DNA from 4 places in the Glutamicibacter sp. TV12E genome. Region 3 is predicted to be linked to each of the others. Evidence: riboswitches for the same ligand, from Rfam matches in the RefSeq annotation. Region 3 holds a riboswitch; each other region holds the start of a gene.
The links. A riboswitch is a leader RNA that binds a small molecule or an ion and turns the genes downstream of it on or off. The one in region 3 is predicted to bind S-adenosylmethionine.
Positions count from the first base shown of each region.

Region 1 (5,249 bases), 300 kb from region 3:
GGTGGACAGGAAGAGCACGCCCACCTCTCCGGTGGCGCGGGAGTAGCCGTCGGCCGCGAAGGCGGAGTTGTTTTCCACGCGCGAGGAGACAAACTCCAAGGTGGAACGCGAGAGCGCGTCGAACAGCCCCAAGGCGTGCTGTCCGGGAATGCCGAACACGGTTTTGGCGCCCAGCGCGGTGAGGGTCTCAATGACCAGGTCGCCGCCGTTGCGTTGGGGCTGTTCGCTCATTACTTGTTCAGCCCCTGGTTAGCCCGGAAGTCGCTGATCAGGCTGATCAGGTCGTAGGTGACATGGCTGGCAGCCACGCCGGTCAGTTCCGCGTGGTCGTAGGCCGGAGCGACCTCGACGATGTCGGCGCCCACGATGTTCAGCCCGCGCAGGCCGCGCAGGATCTCGAGCAGTTCGCGGCTGGTGATGCCGCCGGCCTCGGGGGTGCCGGTGCCCGGGGCGTGGGCCGGATCCAGCACGTCGATGTCCACCGAGATGTACAGCGGGCGGTTGCCAATGCGATCGCGCAGCTTGTCGACGATCTCGCGCACGCCCTGGTAGTACACATCCGAGCTGGTTACGATGCCGAAGCCGAAGCGCTTGTCGTCTTCCAGGTCCTTCTTGCCGTACAGCGGGCCGCGGGTTCCCACGTGGCAAATGGCTTCGGTGTCCAGGATGCCCTCCTCCACCGCGCGGCGGAAGGGGGTGCCGTGGGTGTATTCGGCGCCGAAGTAGGTGTCCCAGGTGTCCAGGTGGGCGTCGAAGTGCAGCATGGCTACCGGTGCGCCGGCACGCTGGGAGGCGGCGCGCAGCAGCGGCAGGGCGATGGTGTGGTCGCCGCCGATGGTGACCAGGCTCGAACCGTCCGCGGTCAGCTCCAGTGCCTCGTCCTGGATGGTTTCAATGGCTTCGTTGATGTTGAACGGGTTCACCGCGAGGTCGCCGGCGTCCACCACCTGGCTCTGCGCGAACGGCGAGGTGTCGGTGGCAGGGTTGTACGGGCGGATCAGGCGCGAGGATTCGCGCACGTGGTTGGCGCCGAAGCGCGCCCCGGGCCGGTAGGAGACACCGGTGTCAAAAGGCACGCCGATGATCTTGATGTCCGCGTTCTGCACCTGGTCCAGGCGTGGCAGGCGGGCGTAGGTTCCAGCGCCGGCGTAGCGCGGAATCATTGCAGCATTGATCGGCCCCAGATTGCCGTTTTCCTCGATGCGGACTTCTTTCATGTTCTTGCCCTCCTGGCACTATCCAGCAACTACCATAGTTGCCTAATATGAAACTTCAGTTTCCTATTATGCTATTTTGTTGGCGCGGTCACGTCAAGGCTTAAACCATGGAACTGGGAGATGGGGCGTGCAAAATGGCGGAATGCCGCCGGCAGGGCATTCAGGGCAGGGTTCTGCACTGCGGCTATTGGCAAGCTGGCCCACCCGGGCAAGAGCAGCTTGAGTGTTGGCCCCGGGGCCCGGTGCAAGATAGGGAGCTAGACCACTGGACCAGCTGGCTGGCGCAGCGGCATGGTCGCCGGGACCCTAGGCGTCGCGGAAGTCCTTTTTGCTGGCATTGACCAGCGAACGATCGATTTCATGGATCGCCACGCAGAATCCGGCGGACAGGATCAGTGACTTGAGCATGAGCTCGGAGAGGTCATCGGCTACGTAGACCAGTTGCAGTGGCCCGACCAGGATCATGAGAATGATGGCCCAGAGGGCGTATAGCCACGAAACGCGCGCCTGCGCCATTTGCGGAAAGCGGGCCCGCCGCCGAATGGTCCGCAGGCCGAGCACCACAATCACCACCGCGATAATGACCGCTCCGATGAAAAAGAAATTGCGCTGCGTGCGGATCCACGTCAGGGTTGTGCCGGCAAGAAGGCCGACAAGCACCGAAGCCCACCAGCTGATGCAGCGAAGCTGATCCCGTGCGCCAGTATCCTCGCTAGTCCTCACGCCACTCCCATCGATCACCGCACTGTGTGCGCACACCGAGCACACCATTTTAGAATACGCGCTCCACAGCACCGCAACGAAAAGGAGCGCTTGAAGCTAGAGGATCAAGGTCCAGGTCACCAGGGCGGCCTCATCGGACTCGTTTTCCCAGCTGTGCGGCTCGCGCCCAGGAAAGCTCATGGTGTCCCCGGCCTGGAGCTCAACACGCTGCTCGGGCAGCACGAGGGTGAATTTTCCGGCGATCACATGGAGCACTTCCAACTCGCAGTCCACCGAATACAACTCGGCTTCGCCAGAGCCCTTGGGAGCGATTTCGGCTCGGATCATCTGCACGCGCTTCTCGCCGCGCGGCGTCACCAGCTGCTCGGTGATCCCCTCCCCGCCCAGCGACACCCGCGGCGCTTCTTCCAGCCGCACCAGCATGGTTTCGGGCACTTCAAATAGCGTGCCCACCTCGATGCCGAGCACCTCGCACAATTTCAGCAGCGTCGAGACCGAGGGGCTGGTGAGATCGCGCTCAACACGCGAGAGGAAGCCCTTGGTCAGCCCAGACAGCTCAGCGACCTGGTCGATGGTCATTCGCTGCCGCTGGCGCACCCCGCGCAACCGCGATCCGATATTGATCGCAGCACCGCTTGATTCCACGGGCAGGGTCTTCATGCTTTCGCTCCATCACTTCGCTTGTTGTGGCACGCCAGCAGCCAAACGGGCGTACCGAAAAGGCTCCGGCGGCAAGTTTACCAATAGTAAACAGAGCATAGCGCGAGTCCTGCAAATATGCCGTGTCCCGCACGTTCCGCGCTCCGGATCCCTGCACGCTGGCTAGACTCTGATCATGGATCACAGCAAGGAACTGCTCCACGAATATCTCTCCGACGCGCGCGAAGCAGTCATCTACAAGGCCCAGGGGCTGAGCGGCCTGCTGGCACGCAAGCCGCTGACGCCCACCGGAACGCACATCCTCGGCGTCGTCCACCACCTGGCCATCACCGAGTACGGGTATTTTGCCCAATGCCTCGGCCGTGCAGTGGATGACCCCTATATCCAAGAGCTTCTGGATGCCGATGATCCGCAGGCCGACTTCCTGCCGCCGGCCCGCTTCAGCGCCAGCGAAATTATCGAGTTATACCGGGAGTCAACTGCCTTCTCGGATGCTGGCATCAGGGCTTTGCCGCTCAGCGCACCGGTTGAAGTGCCCTGGTGGATCCGCCGCCGGCACACCACGCTGGAACATCTCATGGTGCACATGATCGCGGAAACCTCCCGGCACGCCGGCCACCTCGACATCGTGCGCGAACAGCTTGATGGCTTCACCGGCTTGCGCCCCGAAGCGCCCAACCTCCCGGACTATTCCGCAGCGCAATGGGCCCAGCAGTTCGACTCGATCAACCGCCTCGCCATGGGTGATGACCACCGGTAGCCAGGGGGCCAGGTCATATTACGGAACGGGTCTTCATCGCGGGGAGCGCAGGCGGTAGTATCGCAAGTGTTGCTTCACGAGACACGGCGCCAAGCTCCGACTGGCCGTGCACCAACCCCAGATTCATGGGTGGTTCGGATGAGGAAGCGGTCCGTTCACACAATGTGCTCGGGCAAGAACACAGCGAGAGCGCATCACATGGCCTATTCCGTCCTGCCCATCGTCGACCGCCGAACCGGCCAAGTGCAATTCAAGGTCCGAGGACTCTGGCATATTTGCTACGTCGGCGATCCAATTCTGCTGGAACAGCTCCTGGCCCGCTGCGCACGCCGCCCGGTCTTCGATCCGGAAACTTCCGAGCTGCTCCTGGGCGTTGCCGCCGCAGGGGAACTGCAGGGGCGCAACGTCGCTTTTAGCCTTGCCAAATTCCCAACGCTCCATCCCCTTACTAAAATCGGTAGCTGACCCGTTCACCGAGTTTCGCCAAGAAATTCGACCTGCCAAGAGAGCTGTTTTCGTGATGTCGAACCAGTCAGCAACCGAACCTACCCGTGCCCAAGTCCAGCGCTGGCGAAAGTACCTGGCCGATGAAGTCGCCGAAGGCGCCATCTACCGCACCCTGGCCCAGAAGAAATCAGGGCAGGAAAAGCAGATCCTGCTGGGACTTGCCGAAGCCGAAGCGCGGCATGAGGCGCACTGGCGGGCCAAGCTGGGAGAACACGCCAAGCCTGTCCGCCCATCATTGCGCCGCACGATCTTGCGCTTCTTGGCCCGCAATTTCGGCTCGGTCTTCGTGCTGGCCATGGCACAGCGTTCCGAGAGCAATTCGCCGTACCGCGACGACAAGGACGCGACCGCGCAAATGGCCGCCGACGAACAGGTGCATGAAGAAGTAGTCCGCGCGCTGGCCACCGCCGGCCGGGCTCAGCTCTCGGGCAACTTCCGCGCCGCAGTTTTTGGCGCGAATGACGGCTTGGTCTCCAACCTCGCCCTGATCATGGGCATCGGCGCCACCGGGGTATCCTCCACCTTCGTGCTCTTTTCCGGCATCGCCGGGCTCTTGGCCGGAGCGCTATCCATGGCGGCCGGCGAATTCGTCTCCGTGCGTTCCCAGCGCGAGCTTCTCACCGCGTCGCGGCCCACCCAGGTGACGCTGACGGCAGCACCCAACCTCGATTTGGCGTCCAACGAGCTGGTGCTGATCTACAAGGCCCGCGGCATGAGCGATGAAGATGCAGAACACCGCGCCGCAGAACGCATGGGGCTTTTCACCTGTGATTGCAACCCTGCCTTCTCGCTGAACCCCGAGGAACGCGCAGAGGAACTGGAAAGCGAACACGAAGAGCTCGGCTCGGCCACCGGCGCGGCAGCCACTTCCTTCTGCCTCTTCGCTTCCGGCGCCATCATCCCGATCCTGCCCTATATCTTCGGTCTTGGCGGCTTGGCGGCCGTGGCCATCTCCGTGATCCTGGTGGGTATCGCCTTGATGATCACCGGAGCCATCGTCGGCCTGCTCTCCGGAGCCTCGCCGCTCAAGCGCGGCCTGCGCCAGCTGGCCATCGGATGGGGCGCCGCAGCGGTCACCTACTGCCTGGGCCTGCTCTTCGACGTACAGGTCGCCTAGTCCCACACCTCTGGATCGGCCTCCCAGGCATCCAGCGTTGCCGTGGACCACGATCCGTACGTCGGGTTCGGCAGGATGATCCACTCGTCGCCGAACTTCCGCGAGTTCTGCTCCACCAGGCCCCGTTGCTGCTCCAACGGAGTACCGGCGAAATCCTCGTCGAAATCGTGCAGCGTGTCGCCCAGCTGCATCAGCACCTTGTGGCCGCTTTGCACTTCGGCCCGGCGCTCCTGCTTAGGCGGACCCAGAAGCAAGACCTGCTCCT
Region 1 is NZ_JBQVVF010000001.1:607,134-612,382, forward strand. It holds gene ACT7DV_RS02710 (thiamine pyrophosphate-binding protein) at 1-231, opposite strand, end outside; gene speB (agmatinase) at 231-1,217, opposite strand; gene ACT7DV_RS02720 (hypothetical protein) at 1,524-1,940, opposite strand; gene ACT7DV_RS02725 (helix-turn-helix domain-containing protein) at 2,037-2,600, opposite strand; gene ACT7DV_RS02730 (DinB family protein) at 2,776-3,360, shown strand; SAM riboswitch class IV at 3,433-3,545, shown strand; gene ACT7DV_RS02735 (hypothetical protein) at 3,559-3,825, shown strand; gene ACT7DV_RS02740 (VIT1/CCC1 transporter family protein) at 3,881-4,984, shown strand; gene ACT7DV_RS02745 (5'-nucleotidase, lipoprotein e(P4) family) at 4,981-5,249, opposite strand, start outside.
Region 1: linked by a shared signal. The riboswitch ahead of ACT7DV_RS02735 (hypothetical protein) and the one ahead of ACT7DV_RS04135 (O-acetylhomoserine aminocarboxypropyltransferase/cysteine synthase family protein) in region 3 are both predicted to bind S-adenosylmethionine.

Region 2 (5,249 bases), 420 kb from region 3:
CGAAGGGGGCCACCATTCTCGCGGACCTCGCCCGCGCTCGCACCGTGCACGGACCGGAAAGCCCGGCCGAAAGCTTCGGCCGAACCGTAGCCGTAGCGGATCGCGATGCCCAGCAGGTCCTCGCCGGAGAGCAGGTCCGCTGCGGCCTGGGTCATGCGGCGACGGCGGATGTACTCGGAGACCGGCATGCCGGCCAGCGAGGAGAACATCCTCCGCACGTGGTATTCGGTCGTGCCTTCGGCGCGCACCACGTCAGCGAGGTTGATCTGCGTGCGCAGCTGAGCCTCGATATGCCCGACGAGCCGATTGAGAATTCCGATCATGATTCCACCCTTCCCCAACTACTATTCTCCAGGGAAGGGGCGCGCCGCCCGATCTTTGCGGTTCGAAGTTATCAGGCGTTTTCCAGGGCCTTCTCGCGCACCGTGGCAGGTTGGCGTGCAGGCTGGGTCGCGCGGGCAGCCGCCAGCCCGCGCTGCAGATCGGCGATCAGATCCTCGGCCTCCTCGATGCCCACCGAGAGCCGGACCAGGTTGGCCGGGATTTCCAACTCGGTGCCGATCAGCGAGGCGTGGGTCATTTCGCGCGGATAGCAGACCAGGGATTCCACCCCGCCCAAGGAGACCGACAGCTGGAAGTACTCCATGGACTGGGCGAAGGCGCGGGCGGAAGCCTCATCTTCCAGGGCCAGTGAGACGATGCCTCCAAATCCGCGCTGCTGGCGAGCGGCCAGCTCGTGGCCGGGGTGGTTCTCCAGTCCCGGGTAGTAGACGCGGGTGACCTCGGGCTGTGCATCGAGCCAGCGGGCCAGCGTGGAAGCGGTGGCGCAGTGGCGTTCCATGCGCAGGCCCAGGGTTTTCAGCCCGCGGGCGGCCAGGTAGGAATCCTGCGGGCCGGCCACCGCGCCGCCGGCGAACTGCTGGTAGCCCACGGCTTCGGCCAGGGTTTGGCCGCGGAAGAGCTGGTCGGCCACGATGACCGCGCCGCCGAGCACATCGGAGTGCCCGCCGATGTATTTAGTGGTGGAGTGGACCACCGCGTGGGCGCCGAAATCCAGCGGGCGCTGCAGATAAGGGGTGGCGAAGGTGTTGTCCACCACCAGCAGGGCGCCGTGCTCGCGGGCGATGGCAGCCCATCCGGCCAGATCGGCGATGCCCAGCAGCGGGTTGGAGGGGGTCTCCACCCATAGCAGCGCGGTGTTCGGGCGCACCGCGGCGCGCACCGAGTCAAGGCTGGTGATCTCCACTGCGGAAGAGGTGATCCCCCATTTGCTGTGCAGCTTGGAGATCAGCCGGTTGGTGCCGCCGTAGCCGTCGGCACCGAGGATGATGTGGTCGCCCGGTTCGAGCACCGCGCGCAGCAGCGCGTCTTCGGCGGCGATGCCCGAGGCGAAGGCGAATCCGGCGGCCCCGCCTTCCAGCGCGGTGAGCTGGTCCTGGAACCTGTCGCGGGTGGGATTCGAGCCGCGGGAGTATTCGTGCCCGGAGCGCAGCACGTTGATGCCGTCCTGGATGAAGGTGCTGGTCTGGTAGATCGGGGAGACGACCGCCCCGGTGTGCGGGTCCTTGTGCTGGCCGGCGTGGACGGCCTGGGTGTTGAAGCCAGTCATCATGCTCCTTGGGTTTGCGGGGCCAGGGCCTGGTCCAATGCCAGATCCAGGGCCTGGGTGAGGTCTGCGAGCAGGTCGGCCGGGTCTTCCAAGCCGACCGAGAGGCGCAGGGTGGAAGTGTTCAGCCCGGCGGCGGCCAGCTGCTGCTCGGAGAGCCGGCAGTGGGTCATGGTGGCCGGGTGCGAAATCATGGTGCGGGTATCCCCCACATTGGCGGCCAGCGAGATCAATTTGAGCCCATCGATCACCGGGGAAACCAAAGTCGGGTGGGCCAGTTCGATGGCCACCACGCAGCCGGTGCCCTTCGGCGTGATCTTCTGGGCCAGCTCGTAGCTTGGGTGGGTGGGCAACGACGGGTGGTGGATGGCCACGATGCCCGGGTGCGCCAGGAGTTCACCGATCAGCGTGGTGACGCTGCGCTGCACATGGGCGGCGCGCACCGGCAGGGTTTCGATTCCGGCGAGGATCCCCTGGGCACTGGCCGGGGCCAGGGTCGGGCCCAGGTCGTGCAGGAATTTGGAGCGGACCAGCATCGCGTAGGCGGCCGATCCGTGGCGTTCGAGCAGCGAAGTGTTGTTCAGGCGCACTCGCGGGGCGGCGATTTGCGGCCAGCGCGCGGTGTCGGAGAAATCGAATTTCCCCGAGTCCACGACGATCCCACCGAGTACCGAACCGTGTCCGGCCAGGCCCTTGGTGGCTGAGTGGACCACGATGTCGGCGCCGAAGTCCAGAGGGCGCACGTTCAGCGGGGTGGCCAGGGTGTTATCCACGACCACCGGGATGTTGTGTTCGTGGGCGATGGCCGCGATGGCAGGAAGATCGGCCACGGTGCACAGCGGGTTGGAGACGGACTCCAGGAAGAATGCGCGGGTGTCATCCTCGATGGCCGCAGCCCAAGCCAAAGGATCGGCCTGGTCGACAAAGCTGATGCGGATGCCGAAGTCGGCGAAGGTGTCGGTGAACAGATCCACGGTGCCTCCGTAGAGCGAGGAAGAAGCCACGATGTGCTTGGGTCCCTGGGTCAGGGCCAGCAAGGACAATGCCACCGCGGCCTGGCCGGTGGCGGTGGCCACCGCGTGGGCTCCGCCTTCCAGTGCTGCCACGCGCTGTTCGAGGATCGAGACGGTGGGGTTGCCGGTGCGCGAGTAGGTGAAGCCGGCCTGGCGCAGCGCGAACTTCTCGATCGCCTCGGCATGCGATTGGAATTGGTAGGCGGCGGAATTGTGCAGCGGCGGCAGCATCGGGCGGAATTCTCCGCTCGGGCGGTATCCGGCGTGGACCGCGTCGGTTCCTTGGCTCATGGCTCCTCCTCGTTCTCTGCGAGGGAGTGCACCGATAGGCATCGTGCAAAGGCACGAGGCACAGCGCGAAAGCGCGTTCGGAACTGCTCCATCGTTCCTGGCATTAGCACCTTTCGGTTTCCCGATGGTTGCTGCGACGTCAACGAGCCAGATCTCTTAGTCGCTCTTGATGGTTTGTTGTTCCTCCATGGTTGGCCATGGCTCGCAGACGGCGCAAGCGGCCAACAGCCCTGCGCTTCATACAAGGCCGCCGGGCTTCATATGACCTCTAGTTGTCATGATGACGCGGTGGCTGGCACCACTTTGTGACGCGAGCTTTTGAGCGGAATCGGTGTGATGTAGGGGTTTTGCCTGAAGTTTATGACGATGGACCGGCGCTCGATGACCGAGAGTTACGCCTAGGGCGGCTCAGCCGAGCACCTCGACGCCGAAGCTGGCGACCACGGTGCGGACTTCTTGCAGATAGCGCTGGGCCTGGTCGGTGAGCGGGATCGCGGCGTGGCCGATCCATCCGATCTCGATGCGCTCCTCGATCGCCAGCGGGATGGCGACGATGGAGGGATCAAGCTCGTCGCTGATGATGCCGGTGGAGATCGTGTACCCGCCCAGGCCGATCATGAGGTTGAAGATGGTAGCGCGATCAGAGACCTGGATTTCGCGTTGGCTGGAGCGGGTGGAGAGCACCTCCTCGGCGAAGTAGAAGGAATTATTCGCGCCCTGGTCGAAGGTTAGCCGCGGCAGGTCTTCGAGGTCTTCGAGCGTGACCTGGTCCCGGGTGGCCAGCGGGTTGCTGCGCGAGATGAAGATGTGCGGATCGGCGAGGAACAGCGGGTGGAAAACCAGCCGGGATTCGCGCAGCAGCTTGTCGATGACCTTCCGGTTGAAATCGTTGCGGTACAGGATCCCGATGTCGCTGCGCAGGGTGCGCACGTCCTCGATGATTTCTTCGGTGCGCGTCTCGCGGAGCGAAAACTGGTATTCCTCGGCCCCGCTGGCCTGGACCATCCGGACAAAGGCGTCCACCGAAAATGAGTAGTGCTGGGTGGAGACGCCCAGCAGCCGCCTGGCGGAGGGACGTCCGAGGTATCGGTGCTCCAGCAACTCCACTTGCTCCAGGACCTGCCGGGCGTAGCCAAGGAATTCTGCGCCTTCGGCGGTGAGCGTCACTCCCCTGGCCGAGCGCACAAGCAAGGTGCGCCCCACCCGTGATTCGAGCTCCTTCATCGCCGCCGACATGCTGGGCTGCGCGACGTAAATGAGGTCGGCGGCAGCCGAAATCGACCCCTCGGAGGCTACCGCCACAAAATAGCGTAGCTGCTGCAGTGTCAAGCCATTCGTTCCCTGAACCATAGCCAGAGTCTATATGGATCCATAGTTATATCGAGTTACCTGATATCAAGAATCACCCTGCATGATTGACGCAACGACTTCCCCTCGGCCTGCCCAGGCCTCCCAAATACAGATTGGCCATCATGGCAGACGCATTAAATTTCAGCATTGGCACCACTAGATTCGACGAGAATTACTCCCCTTCGACAAATTCGCGCACCACGACAAACTTCGCTAATTTGGCACGTGGAGAGCGCCGCGAAGAGAACCTTCGCAATGCCCTGACGATGATCAACCGCCGGTTCAATTCCCTTGCTCACTGGGACAATCCCCAAGGCGACCGCTATTGTCTTGAATTGGAAATCATTTCCGCAAATGTGCATTTTTCTGCCGATAATACCGACCAGCAATTTCCTCTTTTAGAAGTGCTTGAAACCACGATCGTGGATAAACTCACCGGCACTCGGTCCCAGGGCATGGTCGGCAATAATTTTTCTTCTTATGTCCGCGATTACGACTTCAGCGTTGTGCTTCCAGCTTCGTGTAATGACAGCGGAGCTCCGGTGCTTCCCGAAGATTTTGGCGATCTCCATGGACGGCTCTTCCAGCACTTCTTGAACTCACAGGCGTACCGTGAGCGTTTTGCCCAGCTGCCTGTGGTTTGCATCAGCGTCTCGACTTCCAAGACCTATTTCCGCACTGGCAACAGCCATCCGGTGCTCGGCTTGGAATACCAGCAGGACGAGAACTCGCTCACCGATGCGTACTTCGGAAAGATGGGCTTGAGCGTGCGCTACTTCATGCCGCAGGGTGCTGTCGCACCGCTGGCTTTCTACTTCCGTGGCGACCTGCTCAACGACTACACGAACCTGCAGCTGATCAGCCTGATCAGCACCATGGAGACGTTCCAGAAGATCTACCGCCCGGAGATCTACAACGCCAATTCGGCGGCTCCGGCTGTGTACCACCCGAGCCTTGGCGCCGAGGATTTTTCCCCCACCCGCGTCTTC
Region 2 is NZ_JBQVVF010000001.1:486,864-492,112, forward strand. It holds gene ACT7DV_RS02260 (AraC family transcriptional regulator) at 1-323, opposite strand, end outside; gene ACT7DV_RS02265 (cystathionine gamma-synthase) at 395-1,609, opposite strand; gene ACT7DV_RS02270 (O-acetylhomoserine aminocarboxypropyltransferase/cysteine synthase family protein) at 1,609-2,910, opposite strand; SAM riboswitch class I at 2,996-3,086, opposite strand; gene ACT7DV_RS02275 (LysR family transcriptional regulator) at 3,319-4,260, opposite strand; gene ACT7DV_RS02280 (DUF1852 domain-containing protein) at 4,383-5,249, shown strand, end outside.
Region 2: linked by a shared signal. The riboswitch ahead of ACT7DV_RS02270 (O-acetylhomoserine aminocarboxypropyltransferase/cysteine synthase family protein) and the one ahead of ACT7DV_RS04135 (O-acetylhomoserine aminocarboxypropyltransferase/cysteine synthase family protein) in region 3 are both predicted to bind S-adenosylmethionine.

Region 3 (5,249 bases):
TCATGACTCGGTTCCTTGCGTTGAAGTAAGTTCGTCGACGGTGACGGCGTCAACGGTGAGATCGGATTCTTTAGGGATGGTGGAGCCAGGCAGCTGCGTGGCGGCAGCCCCGTAGGCGACGGCGTTTTTCAGCCGTTCAGGGGCGCTGGCCCCTGCAACATCTGCCAGCAGGTAGCCAGCCAGCGAGGAATCGCCGGCCCCTACCGTGCTGCGCGGGGTGATCGGGGTGTGCGATCCGTGCCAGACACCCTGCTCGGTGACCAGCAGTGCGCCCTTGGCTCCCAGAGTGGCCAGGACCGCGCCGATGCCCGTCTCCAGCAGCTTCTTGGCGCAGTCGGCGGCCAGCTCTATCGAGCCTTCCAGCGCCGCTTCGTCGCAGCCTCCGACCAGTTCAGCCAGCTCTTCGGCATTGGGCTTGATCAGATCGGGGATGTGCTGCGCGCCGTGGGCGAAGAGCTCGATCAAAGGCGCTCCGGAAGTGTCCACCGCGATCTTCGGGCACTTCTGGCCCAAGTCGGCACGAAGCTTGGCGGTGAGCTGGGCGTAGAAGTCGGCGGGGACTGACGGCGGAAGCGAACCGGCCAGCACCAGCCAGTCGGCGCTGGCGGCCGCGTCGGCCACCAGGCCGCCGAGCTCTGCCAGCTGCTGCGCATTCAGGGCCGGACCGGGCTCGTTGATCTTGGTGGTGGTGCCATCGGGATCGGTCAGGGTGATATTGGTGCGCAGCGGCTCGGTGATCGACAGGGTGCGGTGGGCCAGCTTGTCGCTGGACAGCGCGGTGATCAGCGGATCGGTGCTCGCGCCGGGCAGCACTGCCAGGGTCGGCACGCCGGCCGCGGCGATGGCGCGCGAGACATTCACTCCCTTGCCCGCTGCCTGCACGTGGCTGGCGGTAGCGCGCTGCACCGCGCCGTGCGACAGCGGTTCGCCCAGTTCAATGGTCTTGTCCAAGGCCGGGTTGACGGTCAGGGTGACAATCACGCGATCACAACCTCTACATCAGCGGCTTCCAGGGCAGCGGCGAGTTCCTCGCCGGGCTGCTGGTCGGTCACCAGGGTGTCAATGGATTCCAGGCGGGCAAAGCAGACCAGGGTTTCCTGGTCGAACTTGGAGCTGTCGGCCAGCAGCACCACGCGGCGTGCGCTGTTGACGAGTGCGCGCTTCACGGCGGCTTCCAGCGGATCCGGGGTGCTCAAGCCAAAGCCTGCGTGCAGCCCGTTGGTGCCGATGAAGGCGATGTCTGCGCGGTGCCGCGAGTATTCCTCGACGGTTTGCGCCCCGGAGGTGGCTCCGGTCAGGCCGCGGACGCGTCCGCCGATGAGTTCCAGGGTGGCATCCTGGCTCTGGACCAGTACGGAGGCAATGGGCAGGGCGTGGGTGATGATGACCAAGCCGGCGCTGGCGTTGGTGCGCAGCATGCGTTCGGCGAGGAACTCGGTGGTGGTGCCGGCGTCGATGATGACCGAGGCGTCCGAGACCGGCAGCAGGCTCAAGGCGCGCTGGGCGATCCGGGACTTGGCATCGGAGTGGATGGCGGTGCGCACCAGGTGGCTTTCCTCGCGGGTGCTTGCCTCGGTGGTGGTGACCGCTCCGCCGTGGACGCGGCGCAAGAAGTTTTCCGATTCGAGTTGGGCCAGGTCGCGGCGGACCGTTTCCCGGGTGATCTCGAAGCGTTCGGACAGTTGTGCGACGGAAACTTTTCCGTCCGTCTCAAGCTGCTCGACGATCAGCCGGTGTCGTTCTTCGGCGAACATTTTGTGCCTCCGCAATCCCTCATGACCTGCACCACATGAATCTGTGTTTCCATGACTTTATGCCCGATTGCGTGGGAACGTCAAGCTAATAGTGTTGGAATTTTGGGTTAAGTGGCATATTGGCGTGGGATTGGTTGGCATTGTGCCAAGTAGACGGTCTGTACGCCGAGAAAATCAGCTTTAAATAGTTTGCCTTGGCTGTCCCCGGACGTTCAATAGTGGCAGTTAAGGGGTGCACGGCATATCAACGCCCAACTTGATGTGCGTGCCCGACGGCATGGGGAGCAATTCGCTGAATCCCCTTGCAAACCGCAAGTAGCGGGCAACCATAAAGGTTGTCCGCCACTTGAATCAGCTGCCTGGGATCGCCTAGGCGAGCACCTGGCGCTTTGAGGAAATCACCCCGGTGTTGAACCCGGCCAGGCGCAGGCCGCCGTGGAAGCGGGCGTGCTCGATCTTCACGCAGCGGTCCATCACGACATTCATGCCCGCAGCCTCGGCACGGCGGGCCACGTCCTCATGCCAGGATCCCAGCTGCAGCCAGAGGGTCTTCGCCCCCACGGCCAAGGCCTCATCCAACACGGATGGCAGGTCATCGTGCTTGCGGAAGACCTCCACGAGATCCGGTGTCTCCGGCAGATCAGCGAGGGATTTGTACACCGGCTGGCCCAGGATCTCATCGAGCACCGGGTTGATGAAGTACACCTTGTACTTGGATGAGGACAGCAGGTAGGTCGCTACGAAGTAGCTGGCCCGCGATGGCTTGTTGGAGGCTCCCACGATGGCGATGGACTTGGTTTCGCGCAGGATGTTCAGCCGTTGCGCGGCTCCCGGGCCTTCCCAGGTGCGGTCGGTGGTGCTCATTAGTTGGCTCCCTTCGGTGCTGCAGGAATGGCGCACGCCGCGCCATCATAGGCGGGTTCCGCAAATTCATTGGCGGAGCCAGAGGCCGTTTCCTGGGAGGCGGCCAACGCCTGGTCCAGATCCCAGAGGATGTCTTCGACATCTTCCAGGCCTACCGACAGCCGGATCAGATCTTCGGGTACGCCAGCGGCGATCAACTGGCCTGCGCTGAGCTGCTGGTGGGTGGTGGAAGCAGGGTGCAGCACCAGGGTGCGGGCATCGCCGATATTGGCCAAGTGGCTGGCCAGCTGCAGGGCTTCGATGAACTTGGAGCCGGCTTCGCGCCCGCCCTTCACGCCAAAGCTGAACACTGAACCGACGCCCATGGGCAGAAGTTCCTTGGCATGGGCATGCTGCGGGTGGGATTCCAGGCCGGCGTAGTTCACGTAGGTGACCCGTGGATCTGCCTCCAGCCAGGCAGCGACCTGCTTGGCATTGGCCAGATGGTTGTCCATGCGCTGGGGCAGGGTTTCCAGGCCCTGCAAGAGCTGGAACGCCGACTGGGCCGGCAGGGCTGGACCGAAGTCGCGCAGCTGCTCGCTGCGCAGCTTGGTGAGGAAGCCGTATTCGCCGAAGTTGGCCCACCAGGAAACGTTGCCGTAGCTGGCCACCGGTTCAGTCATCGCGGGGAACTTGCCGTTGCCCCAGTCGAACTTCCCGGACTCGACCACTACGCCGCCGAGGGTGGTGCCGTGGCCGCCGATGAACTTGGTTGCCGAGTGGATGACGATATCCGCCCCGTGCTCGATGGGACGCAGGATATACGGGGGAGTGAGCGTGGAGTCGACGACCAGGGGAATCAGGTGGCGGTGGGCCACCTCGGCCAGGCCGTTCAAGTCCGCGATGTCACCCGAGGGGTTGGCTACCACTTCGGTGTACACGGCCTTGGTGTTTTCCTGGATGGCAGCTTCGAAGTCGGCGGGGTCGTTGGAATCGATGAAGGTGGTGTTGATGCCGAAGCGGCGCAGTGAAACATCAAGCTGGGTAATGGTTCCTCCGTAGAGCTTCGAGGAGGCCACAATGTGGTCGCCGGCCTGGGCCAGGGCCGCGAAGGTGACGAACTCGGCGGCCATGCCGGAGCCGGTGGCTACAGCGCCGATGCCGCCTTCCAGGGAGGCCATGCGCTCTTCGAAAGCCGCTACGGTCGGGTTGCCGATGCGCGAATAGATATTGCCGTATTTCTGCAGCGCGAAGAGGTTGGCCGCGTCGTCGGCGTCCTTGAAGACAAATGAGGTGCTCTGATAGATGGGCACTGCACGGGCGCCGTGCTCTGCATCGGGGGTGCCACCGGCGTGCAATGCGCGGGTGCGGAATCCAAACTTGTGATCTGCCATGTTGGCTTACGACTCCTTGTCGATGGGGTTTTCGCGCTTCACCGGCGGGCGGTGGTGCGATCGAGGCAGGAATCCCGGAATCAATGTCGCAACTTGTTGTGGTTAAACAAGATAAGCGGCTGCATCGTTTCTGGCGGTAGCACCGTAACCACCGGATGTGGCAGGTTGCTGCGGCGTCAACGAACCAGATCTCTCAGCCGCTCGGGATGGTGTAACAATCTTCGCAACATGACCGTTCATGACCTAACTATGAGTCTTAACGTTGCGTATCGGACGTAATGCCGGAGATTCTTCGATCACCGCGCACGGCGGTACGCTTGAGCCATGGATACTGCGCTGGTATTGATCAGACACGGGCTGACCGATTGGAATCTGGCCGGCCGCCTTCAGGGGCGCACCGACATTCCGCTGAACGACACCGGACGCGAACAAGCTCGCGGTGTAGGGCGCGACCTTCAAGGCCAGGGGTTCTCCCTGGTGCTGGCATCCCCGCTGGGCCGAGCGCAGGAAACGGCCGCGCTGATTGCCCAGGAGCTGGACATCGAGACCGGCCGTCCCGTCCCGGAATTGATTGAACGCGGTTTCGGACCGCTCGAAGGCCGGATCATGGCCCAGGTGAGCGACGAGGAATCAGCCTTGGTCCAAGACCAGTTGGAGCCAATTGACGAGATTTTGCGCAGGGCGATTCCTGCGTTGATCGACCTGTCGAATGAGCATGCGGGCAGGAAGGTGGCAGTGGTCAGCCATGGAGCCACCATGCGCGCCATTCGTGATGCCCTGGCCGGAACCAAGCTGCCCCGCGGCGTAGACAATGGCGAAGCCATCGAGATTGATATCCAGCGCCTGCGCCAGCTGGCTGAGGGACTGGACCCGGTGAGCTGCTAGGCGCTCAAGATTTTTCCAATCGGCACCTCACATTTTTGCTCCGCGATACGTTTACATGGTGAATGCCCGTAAAGGTGCCGACCTTCAGGAGAGCCATGCAAGTGCCGTTTGAGCGGATAGTCCAGGATTACGGGCTGAACGTCCTTCGCGTTTGCCGCGCCCTGCTAGATGAGCATCGCGCCCAGGACGCCTGGTCCGAGACTTTCCTCTCCGCGCTCAAGGCCTATCCGCAGCTTGCCGAGGACGCCAATGTACTGGCCTGGCTGGTCCGCATTGCAAGGAACAAGGCCATCGATGAGCTGCGCAAGAACAAGCCGGAGTTCCTTCTCGACCATCAACAGTGGGACCAGATTGATGGCGAGCCGCAACCAGC
Region 3 is NZ_JBQVVF010000001.1:909,024-914,272, reverse strand. It holds gene ACT7DV_RS04150 (1-phosphofructokinase family hexose kinase) at 1-981, opposite strand; gene ACT7DV_RS04155 (PTS fructose transporter subunit IIABC) at 1-4, opposite strand, end outside; gene ACT7DV_RS04145 (DeoR/GlpR family DNA-binding transcription regulator) at 978-1,754, opposite strand; gene ACT7DV_RS04140 (CoA-binding protein) at 2,124-2,618, opposite strand; gene ACT7DV_RS04135 (O-acetylhomoserine aminocarboxypropyltransferase/cysteine synthase family protein) at 2,618-3,991, opposite strand; SAM riboswitch class I at 4,110-4,204, opposite strand; gene ACT7DV_RS04130 (histidine phosphatase family protein) at 4,316-4,876, shown strand; gene ACT7DV_RS04125 (RNA polymerase sigma factor) at 4,972-5,249, shown strand, end outside.

Region 4 (5,249 bases), 390 kb from region 3:
ATCGCCCTGAACGGGATGATCGAGGCCGACATCTACGGCAATGTGAACTCCACCAATGTCCTGGGCTCCCATGTCATGAACGGCATCGGCGGCTCCGGCGACTTCGCCCGCAACGGCTACCTGTCGGTGTTCATGTCCCCGTCCACCGCCAAGGGCGGCAAGATCTCGGGCATCGTGCCCTTCGCATCGCATGTGGACCACACCGAGCACGACACCATGATCCTGATTACCGAACAGGGCCTGGCCGACCTGCGCGGCCTTTCGCCCAAGCAGCGCGCCCAGCTGGTCATCAAGAACTGCGCGCATCCGGACTACCGTGGGCTGCTGCAGGACTACTTCGACCGGGCTTGCAGGCAAAGCTACGGCAAACACACCCCTCACCTGCTGGGCGAGGCCCTATCCTGGCACCAGCGCTTCGAGCAGACCGGGGATATGCGCCCGGCCAGCTAGCCGCCGGTCTGGCGGGGCATCAGGCGCACGATGCGGTCATCGCCAGCACCGGGCTGGCCACGCCCGTCGGTGTTGTTCGTCAGCACCAGCAGCGAGCCGCCAGGATCCACCAGCACATCGCGCAGCCGGCCGAGCCGGCCATCAAGCAGCTCTTGCTCGGTGGCCGGCGCGTCCAGTTCCACCGCGCGCAGCACTTCTCCGCGCAGATTCGCCAGGTAGGCGGTGCCATCGAGGATCGCGATGCCGCTGGGGCTGGCCTCCGAGGGGGACCACTGCGCAATCGGGTCGGTGTACGACCGATCTGCGCCGCCCTTCCCCTCGACTTCGGGCCAGCCATAGTTCCCGCCGGCCTTGATGATGTTCAGTTCGTCGAAGGTGTTTTGCCCGAATTCGCTGGCATACATGGTGCCATCATCGCTCCACGCCAGGCCCTGCACATTGCGGTGCCCATAACTGTAGACGAGGGAATTCTCGAGGGGGTTGTCTTCCGGGACGCTTCCATCGGGTGCCATGCGCAGGATCTTGCCGCCCAGCGCCTGCAGGTCCTGGGCTTGCCCAGGGTTGGACGCATCGCCCACGCTCGCGTAGAGCATTCCATCCGGTCCGATGGCCAGCCGCCCGCCGTTGTGGATATTGGCCGAGGGCAAGGAATCCAGCAGGGTCCGCGGAGCCGACAATGACAAGTTTCCGGCGCTGCCTTGCACCGTGAATTGCTGAATGCGGTTACCGGATTCAGCGGTGGAAAAAGCGTAGAGCTGGTCCGGCGCGAGGAAGGCCAGGCCCAGCAGCCCGCCTTCGCCTATCGCTGCGAGATCCTCGATCCGGGCCACTTCGCGGCTCTGTCCGGACTCCGAAACCTCCAGGATCCTCCCGGAATCGCGTTCGCTGACCAGCAAGCTGTCCTGGACGTAGACCATGGACCACGGAGCTTCCAAGCCGGTGGCCAGTAGTTCTGGAGCGGTTTGCGATTCGGCAGCTGGACTTGGAGGTGGTGTTGGCGTGGAGCATCCGGCGAGGAACACTGCGCCGAGCAGCAGGCAAGCGTCTCGGATGTGCTTCATCGAGCGGCTAAGCGTGCGCCGGCTGGTGGCGCGTCGGGCGATACGTCAGTTCCTGGATCCGGCCGTCCAAAAGCTTTGAATCGACAAGTTCCAGGTCATAGTCGTCGACCCCGCCGAGTACCGGAGCAGAGCCGCTATGCCCGGTCAGCACCGGGAAGATGCTCACCTGGATGAAGTCCACTAGACCTGCCGCCAGCAGCGAATGGTTCATGGCCAGGGAACCGTGAGAGCGCAGCGGCACATCTGAGGTTTTCTTGAGTTGGGCTACGACTTCCAAGGCATCAGCGCGCTCCAGCGTGGCATTAGGCCAAGACAGCGGCTCTTCCAAGGTGGTGGAGATGACAGTGGCGGGCTTGTCGTGCAAAGCCACGCCCCACGCGTCTTCAACCTCGGGATTCATCTCGATTTCTGCCCAGAAGAGACTAAATAAGCGGAAGGTGTTTGCTCCGAAAACCATGCGGCATTCGGGAGTGTAGAGCCCGAGGCGATGGGCCAACAGCTCTGGCCCCTGTTTTCCCCAGTAGCCACCCCAATCGCTGCCTGCACTGCCGAAGCCATCAAGGCTGCTGAACACGTCAAAGGTATAGGTGGCACTCATGGCAAGCCTCCGAAGCTGATCCGCTAGGTGCCACCTAGGATACGCTCAGGCGCCGGGCATATCTACGTTTTGGGTGCGCAATTGTCCGCGCGAGAGTTCCTTTCCGCTGGCCTCATCGGTGATGACGACTTCCCACAACTGCTGGGTCTTGCCTTGGAACAGCGCCTTGGCCTCAACCTGCACGCGCGCACCGGTGGAGGGACGCAGGAAGTCGGTGGCATTGTGCACGCCCACAGCAAATTGATTGCGCTCTGAGACCGCGTAGCTGGCGCCAACGCTGCCGGCGCTTTCAATCATGGAGGCATAGACACCTCCATGAACGACGCCCCACGGGGTGTGGTGCTCTTCATTGAGGTCGGCATGGCCTCGCACGGAAGTGGCGGTGATGTCATCAAAGACCAGGCCAATGCTGTCAGTGAAGCGGCTGGTCTTGTCGGGGATTCGCTGTTCTGGGGAACTCACGGGTGGCTCCAAAAGTGTTGGGGCGCGATGCGCCTGTTCGAGCGGTGGGGATTGCAGTTCAATTATTCGCACTTTACCTGTTGAAGTGCGCGGCAATCCTTCCGGGATGATCCCTGGTGGCGGATCTTCACATTCGGTGTGCGCCATGGCGAACCTTGGCGCCGATTTTCCTGGAAGCGCAGATGCCGGAAAATATTTAGCCCTGCCATAAGTTAATGCGTTACGACGAAGATCACACCCTCGCGGCCCACTGAAGTGCCACTGTGGGCCGAATTGGTGAATAAAGGACTGTTTTGTGACCTTAAAACTGAGCCACTGTCGAATATTTTGTTGAATATTGCGATTTGAGAAGTGAATTGTTTGACGGTGCTTCGTCATGGGCCATATTGTTTTAAGCAGAATCAAGAGCATCAGCTAAAAGCCCTGGCTTGCTGATCGGCAACCCTCTCAACGGTAGTGGGGTGCTCCAGGTGAGGATTCGGTTTTGCGCCAAATGGTGTCAGAACAAGTACCGCGCACGGCGTGAAACCTCAGTGGCAACCGGATTCGGATCAACTCGAACCGCTGTTCCCGCTGGGTCTGACGCGGTGGGCAAGAACCGAAGGAATCGAGCCATGTCATTGAATCGTGAACTTGACCCGCTAACCCTACGCAAGGTTTTCGCTCAACATCCCTCAGGCGTGGCCGCTCTGTGCGCAGAAGTGGACGGCGTAAAAACCGGCATTGTTGCATCCTCATTCACTGTGGGGGTTTCGCTGGAGCCCGCATTGGTGATGTTCGCAGTCCAGAAGACCTCCAACACTTGGCCGAAACTGCGCGAGGCCAGCTACATTGGTGTTTCGGTACTCAGCGATCTTAATGGAGGGGTCTGCACGCAGATCGCTTCGAAGAAGGGCGATCGGTTCCTCGGCGTGGACACCGTGGTTTCTGAGCAGGGCGCTCTGTTTATTGAAGAGTCCACCCTCTGGCTGGAAACGTCGATTTACAATGAAGTCGAAGCTGGTGACCACTGGGTTGTGCTTTTGGAGGTGCATGGGCATCACACATCACAGCACTCGCCGCAGATCTTCCATGATTCCCGATTTCATTCAATCCCAGTTCCTGAGCTCGTCTAGATCTTCTGAGTGGTAGTTTCCCGAAGGCTCGGCGCGGATTTCCTGATGGTGATCTGCACCGGGCCTTGTCGGGTTTCGGGACGCGTTGAACGCCAGGCAAATAGTTATCCACGGTGTGTATGGCGGCCGCTTCGCGAAAATGTGGACTATTGGCCATAATCTGCCGAGTTGGCCGTTATAAGAGACGGTGACTAAGCCTTTTGCGATTCTATGAATATCCACATGGTTATCCACATGACTGTGGGCAAGATGTGCAGAACTGTGTGAAAACCGCGATAATCCCTGTATTGCGGGCGTTTTTGGGTGTTGATAACTACTGTGAACATATCGCTACCTTCAATAAAACATTTCCCTGTCCACAGATGTGAAAACAGAAAACACCTAGTCAATCACTATTACTGTTGGGTACTTGACAATAATCCACAGGGTTCTCCCCAGACAGTGAACAGGCTAGTCCACAGCTGATGGTATGTTATGCACAGGACCTGTGGATAATGGAGTTTACGTGGGTAGACATCGGCCCTACTGTTGGCTTTGGGGCAGAAATATCCACAGACGTAATCCATTGAACAGTTGGCATCAACTAGCAGGTTGGAACGTTGCCATCTGGCAAGGAAGATTTTTCTCCCTGGGGTCAATAGGGGATGGAAGTGTCTGCAATGAGTGCTGAGCCGGTCTACGAAGGACGAGAATCCGACGCAGGGCGCAAGCCGCCACAGGATGTCGAAGCCGAGATGTCCGTGCTCGGTGGCATGATGCTATCCAAGGACGCCATCGCCGACGTCGTTGAGGCGCTGCGAGGAACCGACTTCTACCGTCCGGCTCACGAATCCATCTACGAAGCCATTATCGATTTGTACGGCCGAGGTGAACCTGCCGATGCTGTGACCGTGGCCGACTTGCTGACCAAGCGCGGCGAAATTTCCCGTGTGGGTGGCGCTGCCTACCTTCACAACCTCATTCAGCAGGTGCCCACCGCCGCTAACGCCGGCTACTATGCAGAAATCGTGCGCGAGCGCGCCGTCTTGCGCCGCCTGGTGGACGCCGGAACCCGCATCGTCCAGATGGGCTACTCGCCCGATGGAGAAGTCGATGCCATCGTCAATGAAGCGCAAGCCGAGGTCTACAAGGTTGCGGAAAACCGCAGCAGCGAAGACTACGTACGCCTCTCGGACATCATCGAAGGCACCGTAGACGAAATCGAAAACGCCGCGAACGCCGGCGACGGCATCACCGGCGTGCCCACCGGGTTCTACGAATTCGACGAGCTGACCCAGGGCCTGAAGGGCGGCCAGATGATCATCATCGCGGCCCGTCCTGCAGTGGGTAAGTCGACTTTCGCACTGGACTTCGCCCGGTCCGCCGCCATCAAGAACAACATGGCCACCGTCTTCTTCTCCCTGGAAATGGGCCGCAATGAAATTGCGATGCGCCTGCTTTCGGCAGAAGCCTCCATCCAGCTCCAGGACCTGCGCAAGGGTTCGGTGGAAGATGCACAATGGACGAAGATTGCCACCACCATGGGCCGGTTGAATGAAGCGCCGCTGTTCATCGACGATTCGC
Region 4 is NZ_JBQVVF010000001.1:1,294,943-1,300,191, forward strand. It holds gene ACT7DV_RS06045 (acetyl-CoA hydrolase/transferase family protein) at 1-450, shown strand, start outside; gene ACT7DV_RS06050 (PQQ-dependent sugar dehydrogenase) at 447-1,511, opposite strand; gene ACT7DV_RS06055 (dihydrofolate reductase family protein) at 1,519-2,109, opposite strand; gene ACT7DV_RS06060 (PaaI family thioesterase) at 2,155-2,571, opposite strand; SAM riboswitch class IV at 2,971-3,088, shown strand; gene ACT7DV_RS06065 (flavin reductase family protein) at 3,186-3,686, shown strand; gene dnaB (replicative DNA helicase) at 4,346-5,249, shown strand, end outside.
Region 4: linked by a shared signal. The riboswitch ahead of ACT7DV_RS06065 (flavin reductase family protein) and the one ahead of ACT7DV_RS04135 (O-acetylhomoserine aminocarboxypropyltransferase/cysteine synthase family protein) in region 3 are both predicted to bind S-adenosylmethionine.